Prochlorococcus marinus XMU1405: one gene and its partner. Each later gene encodes a partner of the first gene's protein in a complex. Links are inferred from orthologs where the notes say so. Each region holds a gene or a part of one and is shown in the gene's direction. Other genes may lie near its edges.

Evidence for each region.
Region 2: the proteins of tsaD (region 1) and tsaE are in contact, whole or in part, in a crystal structure (PDB 6N9A), measured with the Thermotoga maritima proteins. The link is inferred for Prochlorococcus marinus XMU1405 from one-to-one orthologs. Residues at the interface, in WP_004082750.1 of Thermotoga maritima: Cys10, Asp11, Arg49, His50, Leu82, Gly84, Gly135, Gly136, Glu154, Thr155, Leu156, Asp157, Asp158, Ser159, Glu162, Asp165, Lys166, Arg169, Leu170, Tyr175, Lys213, Thr214, Leu217, Tyr218, Gln221, Arg222, Asn324; in WP_004082108.1 of Thermotoga maritima: Leu37, Gly38, Lys46, Lys57, Val59, Lys60, Ser61, Thr63, Phe64, Thr65, Leu66, Met67, Val69, Pro71, Tyr82, Arg83, Leu84, Asp86, Asp88, Phe89, Asp93, Ile128, Asp130, Glu131, Arg134.

What each region holds. Positions count from the first base shown.
Region 1 is NZ_JAAORF010000001.1:422,167-428,585, forward strand. What follows is about bases 1,077-3,902. They hold tsaD (tRNA (adenosine(37)-N6)-threonylcarbamoyltransferase complex transferase subunit TsaD), read left to right. Parts: upstream 1,077-1,867; coding sequence 1,868-2,938; downstream 2,939-3,902. Other genes in these bases: psaJ (photosystem I reaction center subunit IX), read right to left, coding at 1,077-1,210; HA148_RS02445 (Photosystem I reaction center subunit III), read right to left, coding at 1,239-1,793; HA148_RS02455 (high light inducible protein), read left to right, coding at 2,944-3,120; HA148_RS02460 (cation:proton antiporter), read left to right, coding at 3,283-3,902. Also shown: HA148_RS02430 (Rqc2 family fibronectin-binding protein), read right to left, coding at 1-428; gmk (guanylate kinase), read left to right, coding at 507-1,061; more of psaJ, read right to left, coding at 1,076-1,076; more of HA148_RS02460, read left to right, coding at 3,903-4,488; gltX (glutamate--tRNA ligase), read right to left, coding at 4,489-5,919; HA148_RS02475 (hypothetical protein), read right to left, coding at 6,160-6,354.
Region 2 is NZ_JAAORF010000003.1:547,217-553,763, forward strand. The notes cover bases 2,489-5,442. They hold tsaE (tRNA (adenosine(37)-N6)-threonylcarbamoyltransferase complex ATPase subunit type 1 TsaE), read left to right. Parts: upstream 2,489-3,723; coding sequence 3,724-4,161; downstream 4,162-5,442. Other genes in these bases: ahcY (adenosylhomocysteinase), read right to left, coding at 2,489-3,672; HA148_RS09085 (carbohydrate kinase family protein), read right to left, coding at 4,119-5,117; HA148_RS09090 (alpha/beta fold hydrolase), read left to right, coding at 5,207-5,442. Also shown: rod shape-determining protein MreC, read right to left, coding at 1-32; HA148_RS09060 (rod shape-determining protein), read right to left, coding at 38-1,090; HA148_RS09065 (single-stranded DNA-binding protein), read left to right, coding at 1,224-1,595; HA148_RS09070 (DedA family protein), read right to left, coding at 1,592-2,251; more of ahcY, read right to left, coding at 2,254-2,488; more of HA148_RS09090, read left to right, coding at 5,443-6,121; HA148_RS09095 (RpoD/SigA family RNA polymerase sigma factor), read right to left, coding at 6,106-6,547. UniProt on the Escherichia coli protein: Required for the formation of a threonylcarbamoyl group on adenosine at position 37 (t(6)A37) in tRNAs that read codons beginning with adenine.

The sequences.
Region 1 (6,419 bases):
CTTGATTTAATTTGTTTACCAACGGCAATTATTTTTTGTTTATTATCCAAATAAAAAATATTGCTATGTTTTCCCATTAATTCAAAAATTAAATATTTATTAATTTCATCTCCAGGTTTTTTTGCAAAACTAAATTTTATAACTCTCTCGAAATCATCTTGATCAATCGAAATTAAAGCCATATACTTTAATCCATATCTTATTTGTTTAGAAAGTGTGCTTTCTCTCCCAATCTTTTCTGGCTTATTTATCTTTAGTATTCTAGGAGAGTCTCCATTCCATGAAACTTCTAACCATGTTTGAGAATTAACTCCTCTGAAACATAATTGAATTGTATTAGGCTCTGGTTGTTGGGCAGTATCAAACTTTGTAGGTAAGATGTTCTTCGTCAAATAATGCAAGACAGATCTAATAGATGTAATATCCATTATCTGTGGAACACCTTTTTGCATTATTCCATTCCTTTTTAATTCACAAGATGTTTATCTTACTGTAAAAATTTTAATATGAAAAATCAAAAAAAACTTATTATCCTTACTGGACCCAGCGGGGTAGGTAAAGGAACAGTTGTTAAAGAAATATTAGGTAAAGAAAAAAATTTTTGGCTTTCAATATCTGCAACTACTAGAGAACCTAGAGAGGGAGAGAAAGACGGAGAAAATTACTATTTCTTAAATCAAGAAAAGTTTAAAGTAATGATTGAACAAAACCTTTTCCTTGAATGGGCTCAATTCGCTGGAAACTACTATGGAACCCCTTTGTCTTCTGTTAATGAGAAAATAAAAAAGGGATTTACCGTTCTACTTGAAATTGAAGTAGAGGGTGCAAGGCAAATAAAAAATAAGTTTCCTAATTCACTGTCAATATTTTTACTTCCTCCGGATAAAGAAGAGTTAGAGAGAAGAATAAGAAATAGGGGTACAGAAAAAGAAGAAGCAATTAAGAAAAGACTCTCAAGGGCTAATTATGAGATTTCAGTATCAAATCAATTTGATTTTGCATTAACAAATCACAATGTTGATGAAACAGCAAAAAAAATAATCAAGTTAATAAAAACTTGATTATTTTCTCTTTATCAACTCATAGGATGGAATAATAAATCTGGGAAAAACCTATTAAATTCAATAATTATTCCAGCTGTAAGGCTTAGCCAAATTGCTGCTACCACTGGAGCAGATCTGACAAATTTTGTGTTTAGAATTTTGAACATTTGTTTTATGAAAGTTTTTTAAGGATGTTTAGCGAGGACCATTAAGTGTAATATTGTTGTCTTTCTCTCTTAAATCTCCATTTCTACCTTGTTTATTAGCAAGAAGAGGCCATTGCGCTCCTTTGACAAGACATTTTCTGGCTAAGTCTAGGTCAATAATGATCTCAAGATCTGCTGGATTCTTAGTCTTTTTTGATTCAATGAGATACTCTCTTCCTGACCAACCAATAATTCCAGCAATGTAAATAAACAATACTCCTGGTATAAGTAAATCTCCTTCATGACCTCTATTTAAAAGGGCTCCCCATGGCTCAAGAGGAGGTCCAATTATTAAATGTGGAAGACCATCATCTCCGCATGATGCTTTCCCATATCTTTCAAATCTTGCGATGTCTTTTTGAGTAGTTGCAGTATTTGCTCTCTCAATGAATTTAGGATTATCAGAGCATTTTGTGAGGGCTGAAGCAGTATATTCTGTGCTAGCTCTATCTGCGTTTAAGGCAGGCCCATTTGCAGCTAGAGCAATTGGAGTAATTCCGAGGAACAGAAAAACTGAGGTTATGATTGAAAAAAAGAATTTCATAAGTTGCAATCTTTAATTCCTTATAGTGTGTTAAGTAAGAAATTAATATTAAAATAAGACAAGTTGAATCAAAAATGCATAAAGTTTTAGCTATTGAAACAAGTTGTGATGAGACATCTGTCTCAATAGTTTCCAATATTGGCGATACTTTTAGAATACATTCAAATATAGTTGCCTCTCAAATTGAAGATCATTCAAAATGGGGAGGAGTTGTGCCTGAACTTGCAGCTAGAAAGCATTTAGAGTTATTACCTTTTGTTTTAGATAAGGCTTTGGAAGAATCAAAGATTAAAATTGAGGAAGTCGATTACATTGCGTCAACTGTAGCTCCTGGATTAGTTGGTTGTTTACGAGTTGGCTCAATTACTGCAAGATCACTTTGCATGTTACATTCAAAACCATTTTTGGGGATTCATCATTTGGAGGGGCATTTATCTTCAATTCTATTTTCAGAAAACTATCCAAAGAAATCTTTTCTTACATTACTTGTTAGCGGTGGGCATACTGAATTGATTAAGGTTGATGATAGAAGGGGGATGCAAAGATTAGGTAAAAGTTTTGATGATGCTGCTGGAGAAGCATTTGATAAAGTTGGCAGACTATTAGGTCTTAGTTATCCAGGAGGACCGGCAATAGAAAAGATTGCTAAAAATGGGGACCCAATGAAATTTAATTTACCAAAATGCAAGATATCTGATAAAAAAGGTGGATTTCTCAAATATGATTTCTCTTTTAGTGGTCTAAAAACTGCCGTATTGAGATTAGTTGAGAGAATAAATTTGGATGGGAAGACAGTTCCAATTCCAGATATCGCTGCAAGTTTTGAGAGAGTAGTGGCAGAGGTGTTGGTAGAGAGAACAATAAAATGCGCAGAGGATCATAGCTTGGATAATGTTGTTGTGGTTGGAGGAGTGGCTGCTAACAATACATTAAGAAAAATGATGATTAATGAAGCTAGTAAAAAATCTATTAAAGTTCATTTAGCTCCGCTTGATCTTTGTACAGATAATGCGGCAATGATTGGAGCGGCGGCTTTGTTCAGAATCAAATTTAAGGATCATTTAAGTTCCCTTAAACTAGGTGTCGCAGCAAGACTATCAATTGAACAAGCAAACACCCTTTATGAAGAAAACCCTCCTTTCTAATTTCAATGAACAAACAACCTAAAATCGAGATTAAAGAAACAAAAAACTTTGTTGATAAAAAGGAACTGAATTTGTGGAAAAGAGGATTTACCCCTCAAGCTGAAATATGGAATGGAAGGATGGCAACTGTTGGTATTGGAATTATATTTATAATTATTGCTTTAATAAGCCAGCTTTCTTAATAGAAATAAGATTCATTTTTAAAAAGTAGTTTTGAAAGATTTAATAGAAATTCCCCTTCTTCAACTGATTAATTAAATTAAAAAGTATTGTATTTATTGGACTTGAGATAAGATTATTGATTTAATCAAAATAATTAATATTTTTATTATTTATAATTTTATATGACGCCTGAAAGGCTTGGATTACTTTGGGGGATAACTGTATTTGCAGGTGCTTGCGCTCGATTATTTTCCTCTTTTACAGGATTCCCAAGTGTTGTAATTTTATTACTTTCTGGATTATTCATCGGAAGATCAGGATTAGGACTTGTTGAACCTTTAGATCTCGGGCAGGGACTTGAAACTATTGTGGGGCTTTTGGTCTGTTTGGTTCTTTTTGAAGGAGGATTAAATTTAAAACTGCCTGAGGGGAATATAAGAAATACAGTTTTGAAAATTTCATTGGTACGACTTTTTATTTCTTTATCAGCTGGAATTTTTATTGCTCATTGGCTGGCTGGCCTCTCATGGCAAGTCGCAGGAATATATAGTGCCATAGTTCTAGCTACTGGACCAACAGTTGTCTCTCCATTAGTGGAACAAATAAAATTAGCTTCCCCACTCTCGGAAGTTTTAAAAGCTGAGGGGTTGTTACTTGAACCGATTGGTGCAGTACTAGCATTACTACTTTTAGAACTGACTTTAGGGGACCTTCGTGGGATTAACGATGTATTTATAGCATTAATGCAAAGATTAGGGGGTGGAGTCTTAATCGGATTAAGTGCAGGATGGTTACTATCAGAAATTTTAAAAAAAATAAAAAATGAAGCCTCATTTGGCATAGAGCTTCAAGTTACCCTTGGATTTATTTTCCTTGTGTATGGAATTTGCGAATATTTTTTACCAGAATCAGGCTTGCCGGCCTCAGTCGCAGCAGGTTTTATTGTAGGTAAAAGAGAAGTTATAGATAAGGAGAGATTGGATAATCTAATAGGTGAATTAGCCCAATTAGCAATAACTGTTCTTTTCCCTCTTTTGGCCGCTGATGTTTCTTGGGGTGAATTAAGTCCGCTTGGATGGGGAGGGGTTGTTTGCGTTTTTATGTTGATGGTAATTGTTCGCCCCATCTCTATCTGGATAGCAACAATGGGAAGAGAATTGAACTTAAAAGAAAAAATATTTTTAGCCTGGTTAGCCCCAAGAGGTATTGTTACAGCAGCTGTAGCTTCACTTTTTTCTATCAGATTAGAGCAGGCTGGTATTCTTGGAGCTGGCCGTCTTCAAGGTCTAGTTTTCCTTACTATATTGCTGACAGTAGGAATACAAGGTCTTTCAGCTAAACCATTAGCTAATAGGCTTGAACTAGGCCAAAAAAATAATTTAGATTGATTAAAGGCATCTTTCAATTCGGGTTCTATCAGTTTTACTCTCTGCGAAAAGCTCCCAACTTTGAATCAAATCTGGCCCACTGAGAGATCCAAAAAAGGCTACTCTTAATGATTTCATTAATATCCCTTTTTTAATATTATGCATTTTTGAGATTTCGTTTAGTATTTCTTTGGCTCTCTCTTTATTTAGTTTTATGGTATTTCCCTCAATTAAAAAATTTAAGATTAGTTCAAGAGATAGTTTGGTATCCTTGCTTTTCAGAAAATCTTTACCTTCTTTTTGAATTGGAGGAATTAAGAAAAATGGTTTTGATTGATCAATTGTATCTTTTAAAAGAGTCATAGAGTCTTTAAGCAAAATTGCTAATTTATAAGCCCATTCTTGAGATGGAGGCACCCAACCAGCATCATCCCAGTATTTCCTCATTGTCTTACTTAACTCTATTGATTCCATATTTTTTATATATTGAGAATTAATCCAGTTGAGTTTTTCCCAACTGAATTTAGCTCCAGCTTTATTTATATCTGATAATTCAAAAATTTCAGATATCTCTTCAAGTGAAAGAATTTCTCTGTCGGCAGATTTTGGAGACCAACCTAAAAATGCCATATAGTTCGATAAGGCCTCAGGTAAATATCCCATTTCTCGAAATTCGTCTATTGAAGTAACGCAATCTCTCTTAGATAATTTTTTCCCTTCGCTATTTAGTATTAAGGGTGTATGCGAAAAAGTTGGCAAATTAAAATTTAATGCTTTATAAATCAATATTTGTTTTGCAGTATTCGAGATATGGTCTTCACCCCTTACAACATGAGTAATATTCATGAAATTATCATCAATTACAACTGCAAGATTATACAAAGGATCTCCAATTTCATATCCCTTAGCCCTTCTTGACAAAACTAAATCACCACCCAAGTCCTTACCTTGCCATTTTATTTCGCCTCTTATCTGATCAACCCATTTAATTTCAATCTTTTCATCAATCTTAAACCTTATTACTGAAGTCCTTCCTTGGGATATGAATGTTTCGATCTCTTCTTTTGAAAGATTTCTGTGTCTATTATCATGCTTTGGAGGTAATCCTTTCTTTTTTTGTTCTTCTCTTAATTCAGATATCTCTTCTTCTGTTGTAAAGCACCTATATGCAGCTCCACATTCCAATAGCTTTTTGATATAACTTTTGTGAATCGAAATTCGGTTACTTTGATTTATAGGTTCTTCATCCCATTTAAGTCCAAGCCATTTCAAGCCATCTAATATATTTTTTGTATATTCAGATTTAGATCGAAGAAAATCTGTATCTTCTATTCTGATAAGAAATTTTCCACCTATTTTTTGTGCATACAACCAGTTGAATAATGCTGTTCGCGCTGTCCCAATATGGAATAAACCCGTTGGACTCGGGGCTAGTCTTAAACGTTTTTCCAAATTTCTTTTAGAAAAAACGGGACCGACGGGATTCGAACCCGCAACTTCCGCCGTGACAGGGCGGTGCTCTAACCAGTTGAACTACGGTCCCAGAGTTTTGTTCTAAGTTTATTTAGAACTTCATTCATAAAATTATCAGATCATAATACTTAATTTATGGGGTTGTAATAAAAAAAATTTATTAATTTGAGGATTTACAGAAATAATTAGTTTTTCAACTGGCTTAATTTAAGCAACTATTTATTTTTGAGGTCTAAAACCTGCAGGTTCTATCAACCTAACTTGATTGCCTCTAGCGGTAAATTCTCTGCCTTGGTCACTTTGTACGACTACTCTTCCACCAGACTTAACTCTGATGACTCTTGCACGAACCCATCCTAAAGCTGCTGATTCGAGGACTTTTACTACGTCCCCAGGTTGAAGATCTAACTCCATCTTATGAAAAAATGATTTACAAAATGTTGATCAAACGCGTCGTGGAGGACTTGAACCCCCGACAT
Region 2 (6,547 bases), on another replicon or contig:
CGACTAGAAGAAATTCGTCGGATATCTAACATAATTATTAATCTCTTATCGCGTTCCTTATAAAGTCTGGAGTATCAACAACTCTTTTAAGTTTTTTAAAATCATCTAAAACCTCCCCACATCCATTAACTACACAAAGCAATGGATTTTCTGCTACATGAGTAAAAATTCCCGTTTCATCGCTCAATAAATCATTAATGCCTCTAACTAAAGCTCCACCTCCAGCAAGCATAATCCCCCTATCAACAATATCTGCAGCAAGTTCAGGAGGAGTTCGCTCTAAAGTTCTTTTTACAGCTTCAATTATTTTGCTTAGAGTTTCAGCCATAGCTTCTCTAATTTCTCCTGAGGTCAACGTTACTGACCTAGGTAGACCAGATAAAAGATGTAAACCCCTCACCTCTAAAGTAGTTTTATCAAATTCATCATCAGGAAATGCAGAACCAATCTTTATCTTAATATCTTCTGCAGTTCTCTCTCCAACAACTAAATTATGAACTTTTTTAAGATATAAGGCAATTGATTCATTTATTTCATCACCAGCTATTCGAACAGATTCACTTAAAACAGTTCCACCCAAGCTTAATACTGCTACCTCGGTAGTACCACCACCAATATCAACAATCATAGTTCCAATTGGCTCAGTTACTGGTAATGATGCACCTATTGCTGCTGCCACAGGTTCATCTATTAAGTGGACTTCTCTAGCTCCTGCTAATCCAGCTTCTCTTACTGCTCTTCGCTCGACACTGGTCACTCCACTTGGAATACCAATAACTATTCTTGGAGCAACTATCCCCTTTCCTTCATTACATTTTTGAATAAATGTTTTTATCATTTGCTCCGCAGCATCAAAATCTGCAATAACACCATCTCTAAGCGGTCTTACGGCTCTAATATTGCCAGGTGTTCTTCCAAGCATTAACTTTGCTTCTTTACCAACAGCCAATGGAATCCCTTCCTCTAAATCCATAGCTACTACAGAAGGTTCTTGTAAAACAACACCTTTACCTGATACGTGTATTAGGGTGTTGGCCGTCCCTAAATCTATGCCAATGTCTCTAGAAAATTTAAATCTGTTAAAAATCACAATAGGAATTCTTTTTTATAAATAATATATCTATTTTTTGTTAAGCTTTCACAATTCTCTCGTTTAGTTATGAATAGCACGCAAAACTTTGAGCAGAACCTAAAAATATGAGTAGTATAAAAATAAAAAAATTATGGAAATTAATACTATTAATCTGGTTGGCAGAGCCGGTAGAGAACCCGATGTCAGATATTTTGAATCTGGAAGTATCGTAGCTAATTTCACTCTTGCAGTGAACAGAAGAAGTAGAGATGAGGAGCCTGACTGGTTTAATTTAGAAATATGGGGCAAGCAAGCACAAATAGCGGCAGATTACGTTAAAAAAGGATCTTTAATTGGAATTACAGGAAGCTTTAAAATTGATAGTTGGAAAGATAAAAATACTGGAGAGGATAGATATAAACCAGTTGTTAGAGTTGATAGATTAAACTTATTAAGCTCCCGAAAAGAGTCAGATAATAACCAATATTCTAATAGTAGTAACTCTAGTGAAATCCCATTTTAAGCTCTATTTTTTTTTAAAAATCTAATAAGTATTCTTATAAAAAAAGAAAAGAAAATTAAAATTAAAATAGGCTTTACAACATATTTGATTTGATCTAAGTAAGTTTCAATGATTAAATAATTTTCACCAAATAAAAAACCTGCATAAGTAAGAAGTGCTACCCATAACAAGCTCCCAAATGTAGTCCAAATCAAAAATTTTCTTAATGGCATAAGTTCTACGCCTGCGGGAACTGAAATTAAAGTTCTTATACCTGGTACTAATCGGCCCCAAAAAACTAAAGAAACACCGTATTTATCAAACCACCTTTTACTTTTACTTAAATCATTAGAAGAAATACCAAGATATTTTCCTTTTTTATCTAGAAAATTTGAAAGTCTTTTTTCATTTACTAATCTTCCTAAGTAATACCAAGGCAATGATCCTAAAATTGTTCCAAGTAATCCCCAAAAAACTAAAATATAGAAATTTAATTTTTGTTGATAAACGAAAAATCCTCCTAATGGCATGATTATTTCCGAAGGAATTGGAGGTATTATATTTTCTAAAAACATAGCCAAACAAATAGTAAGGTATGCAATTGTGGAATTCTTTTCAACAGCCAAACTAATATAGTCCGGAATTGAATTAAGAAAATTCACAAAAATTAAAGTCAACCTTAGTATCTATAAAGCTCTGGTTTATAAGGTCCTTCAACAGAGACATTAATATAATCAGCTTGTTCCTTAGTTAATTTTGTTAATTTTGCACCAATTTTATCAAGATGTAATCTAGCTACCATCTCATCCAAATGTTTTGGTAAAACATAAACCTCTTTTGCATATTTTTCAGACTTATTGAAAAGTTCAATTTGAGCTAATACTTGATTAGTAAAAGAGTTACTCATAACAAAACTTGGATGTCCAGTTGCACAACCTAAGTTAACTAATCTTCCCTCGGCTAAAAGAATTATTTTATTGCCACTCGGTAAAGTTATGTGATCAACCTGCGGCTTAATATTTTCCCATGGATAATCTTTCAATGAAGCCACATCAATTTCATTATCGAAATGCCCAATATTGCAGACTATGGCCTCATCTTTCATCTTGACAAGATTTTCATTTGTTATTACCTGATAATTCCCAGTTGCTGTAACAAATATATCTATATCTTCCACAACATCGTCTAATGTAACAACGCTAAAACCTTCCATTGCCGCTTGAAGAGCACAAATTGGATCAACTTCAGCAACTTTTACAATTGCACCAAGTCCTCTTAGAGACTGTGCTGAACCTTTACCTACATCTCCAAAACCCATTACTAAAGCAACTTTCCCAGCAATCATCACATCAGTAGCACGCTTTATGCTGTCAACTAGAGATTCTCGGCAGCCATATAAATTATCAAATTTGCTCTTAGTTACTGAATCATTAACGTTGATAGCAGGGAAAGGTAAAGCATTTTGTTTTTGAAGTTGATAAAGTCTTGCAACTCCTGTTGTAGTTTCTTCAGTAACACCAACAATATTACCCTTAATTCTAGAATAGAAGTCACTATCGGTTTCCAACTTAGACTTAATAGAATTGAATAAAGCAATTTCTTCTTCATTACTGGGATTATTTAAAACTGATAAATCTTTTTCTGCTTTACTTCCGAGTATCAATAAGCCAGTTGCATCTCCCCCATCATCAAGGATCATATTTGGAGAGTCTGAACCCCAATCGAGTATATAGTGGGTATATTGCCAATATTCATCAAGAGTCTCACCTTTTTTTGCGTAAACAGAAATTCCTTGATCTGCTATTGCTGCAGCCGCATGATCTTGAGTTGAAAAAATATTACATGAAGCCCATTTCACTTCTGCACCAAGAGCAACAAGAGTTTCTATTAATACTGCTGTCTGAATAGTCATATGAAGACTTCCAGCTATTTTTGCACCTTTAAGTGGCTTTTCAGATTGATATTTATCTCTAAGTGCCATTAATCCAGGCATTTCAGTTTCTGCAATTTTAATTTCTTTACGACCAAAATCTGATAAGGCAATATCAGCAATTACGTAATTTGGTGTGGAGGTTTTAACTGAGTTTGCAATAACCATATCTAGTAAATACTTTTTCTATTAAACTATAAATGATTTTTATGCAATTTTGTGTTTGTTGAAAATTTAAAAGAAACTTTAAATTTAGGGAAAAAACTCTCACAAAAATTAAATCCCCAATCAATAGTTTTATTAAAGGGTCCAATAGGGGCTGGGAAAACTTCATTTGTACAAGGAATTGCAAGAGGCTTATCAATATCTGAGGACATTACAAGCCCTACATTTGCTTTATCGCATCACTATAACTCCGGAAAAATTCCACTAATACACCTAGATTTATACAGATTAAAAAATTTTTCTTCAGCAAAAGAAGTTTTTATTTCAGAAGAAGAAGAGGCAATACAAAGACAAGCAATTTTAGTTATTGAATGGCCAGAATTAATAGAACCAGTTATTGATAATTTCTGGAAAATAGAAATTAGTTACGCAAAAAATTATGGAAGACATTACGAAATAAGAGATCCCAAAAATTTATTAACCTTCTCATAATATGGCTGTTGCTCGATAGCGCCTTCACCAAGACAAGTTAATAATCCACAAACACTTGCGAACTTGATGCAATCTTCTATCTCTAGTTCATTGGAAGGATAGCCTGAAGAAATTAATTTTGAAATTAAGCCAGCTAGAAAAGCATCGCCTGCGCCAGTTGTATCAACAATTTTTTGTGAAGTAGGAGTATCAGTACTTCCCTGCAATCCATTGACATACCATCTAACGGGATTTTTCCCATCAGTTATTATTACATCTGGTTTATTAGATAATTGTTGAGAAATTAGCAAGGGATTTTCATTTTCAAAAAACAAAGTTGCTTCTTCCTTAGCAAGTTTTAAAACATTTGCATGATTTAAAAATTTCTTGATTAAATCAACTCTCGCGGCTTTACTAGTTTCTGATGAAAGACTTGAATGATCCCAAAACACCTCTCTCCAATTCAAATCAATAACTATTTTGACATCAAATTTTTTAGCCTGTTCAAGAAGGAAAAAAATAGTCTCTGCTGATATTGAAGATGATAATAATATCGTTCCTGTAACCAAATATTTTGTTTCTAGAAAAGATTTCTCCAAATTTAGAATTTCTTGTTGGATTAATTTCTTGCTTAGAATTTCGTCTGCAAAGCATGAATGAGAACGTTTCTCAAAGCCTGAAAAAAAACGATCTCCAAATTGATCTCTATCGACATTAACCACGCGAGTAGATGAATCATTATCTATTTGCAAGAAATCTAAATTAACGTCCAATTCATTAAATTGCATAATCAATTTTTTTCCATAATCATCACTTCCCAAACTTCCTATAAATATCGAATCTATTTTTAATTTTCTTAATGCACAAGCAACATTAGCCGGCGCACCACCCAAAAAATCTGTAAATCCTTGATTTGACTTATTTCTGATTCTGTCAATTAAAGCCTCTCCAACACATATGACCTTTTTCTTTTTCATAAAATGAACGCATTTTCTTACCTAAGAATAATTTATTAAAAACGAATAATTTTTTTTTGAATTAAAGTTTAATTAAAAGCGTATTCATAGTGTCTTTAAATAAATCCGAAACTTGGAAGTGGAAGAATTGGGAAATTTCTTGGTCTTTATCAAAAGAATCTGCTTCTGAAAAAAATATTAAAATATTATTAGTTCACGGATTTGGGGCATCAAAAAACCACTGGAGACATAATCAAGATTTTCTCGGTAAATTTTCTAACTGCTACGCAATAGACTTATTAGGATTTGGGCAAAGCAGTCAGCCTAGTGCTTTATTAAATTACGAACCTGATAGAGAAAACTCAATTAAATATTCATTTGACTTATGGGGTGATCAAATATCAACATTTTGTACAGAGGTAATAAAATCTCCTGTTTACTTGGTAGGGAATTCAATTGGTGGTGTTATTGCATTGAAAGCTGCTGAAATCCTCAAAGATAATTGTAAAGGTGTCATTTTGATTGATTGTGCACAAAGAACTATGGATGATAAACGCTTGAAAAAAAATGATATTTTGATGAATTTACTTAGGCCCTTATTAAAAACGTTGGTAAGACAAAGAATAATTAGTAATACTCTATTTAATAGAGCTGCCAATCCAAAAGTTATAAAGAAAATACTTGAACAAGCTTACCCTTCAGGAAAAAATATAGATGAAGAACTAATAGAAATTTTATATAAACCGTCTAAGAGGAAAAACTCTAAGGAGGCATTTCGTGGCTTTATTAACTTATTTGATGACTATCTTGCTACAGATCTATTTGATAAGATCGGTACCCCAATTCAATTAATTTGGGGAGAAAAAGATCCTTGGGAATCATTAAATGAAGCAATAGAATGGAAAAAAAAATTCAATAATATTAAGAGATTAGATATAGTTAAAGGTGCTGGACATTGTCCTCACGATGAAGAACCTGAAGAAACGAATAAGTTAATATGTGACTTTCTTCAGGAAACAAAATAAGCTTCAACGTTATCACTAAGTCTTCTCAAACCTCTTAATCCATCTCGCTCTAGATTTCTCACTCGATCCCTACTTATTCCTAATACCCTCCCGATACCTGTAAGAGACATTGGCTCATCACCATCCATACCGTATCTCATTCTTAATACTCTACATTGCAGATCTGGTAATTGATGCAAAAGAGAATGGAGATCGCCCCTCATACAATCCATCTCTATTTGTTCATCAGGCAAATCCTCTCCGCCTGCAAGTAAATCTAATAAAACAGTATCTTCACCATCGCCAACTTTTGTTTCTAAACTCACTGGCTGTCCAGCTTTGCACATCAAATCTTTAACATCTTCTTCGGGAAGCTCTACGTATTTTGCAAGTTCACTTACTGTTGGGGTTCTAGACATTTCTTGACTTAACTCTCTTTGACCTTTT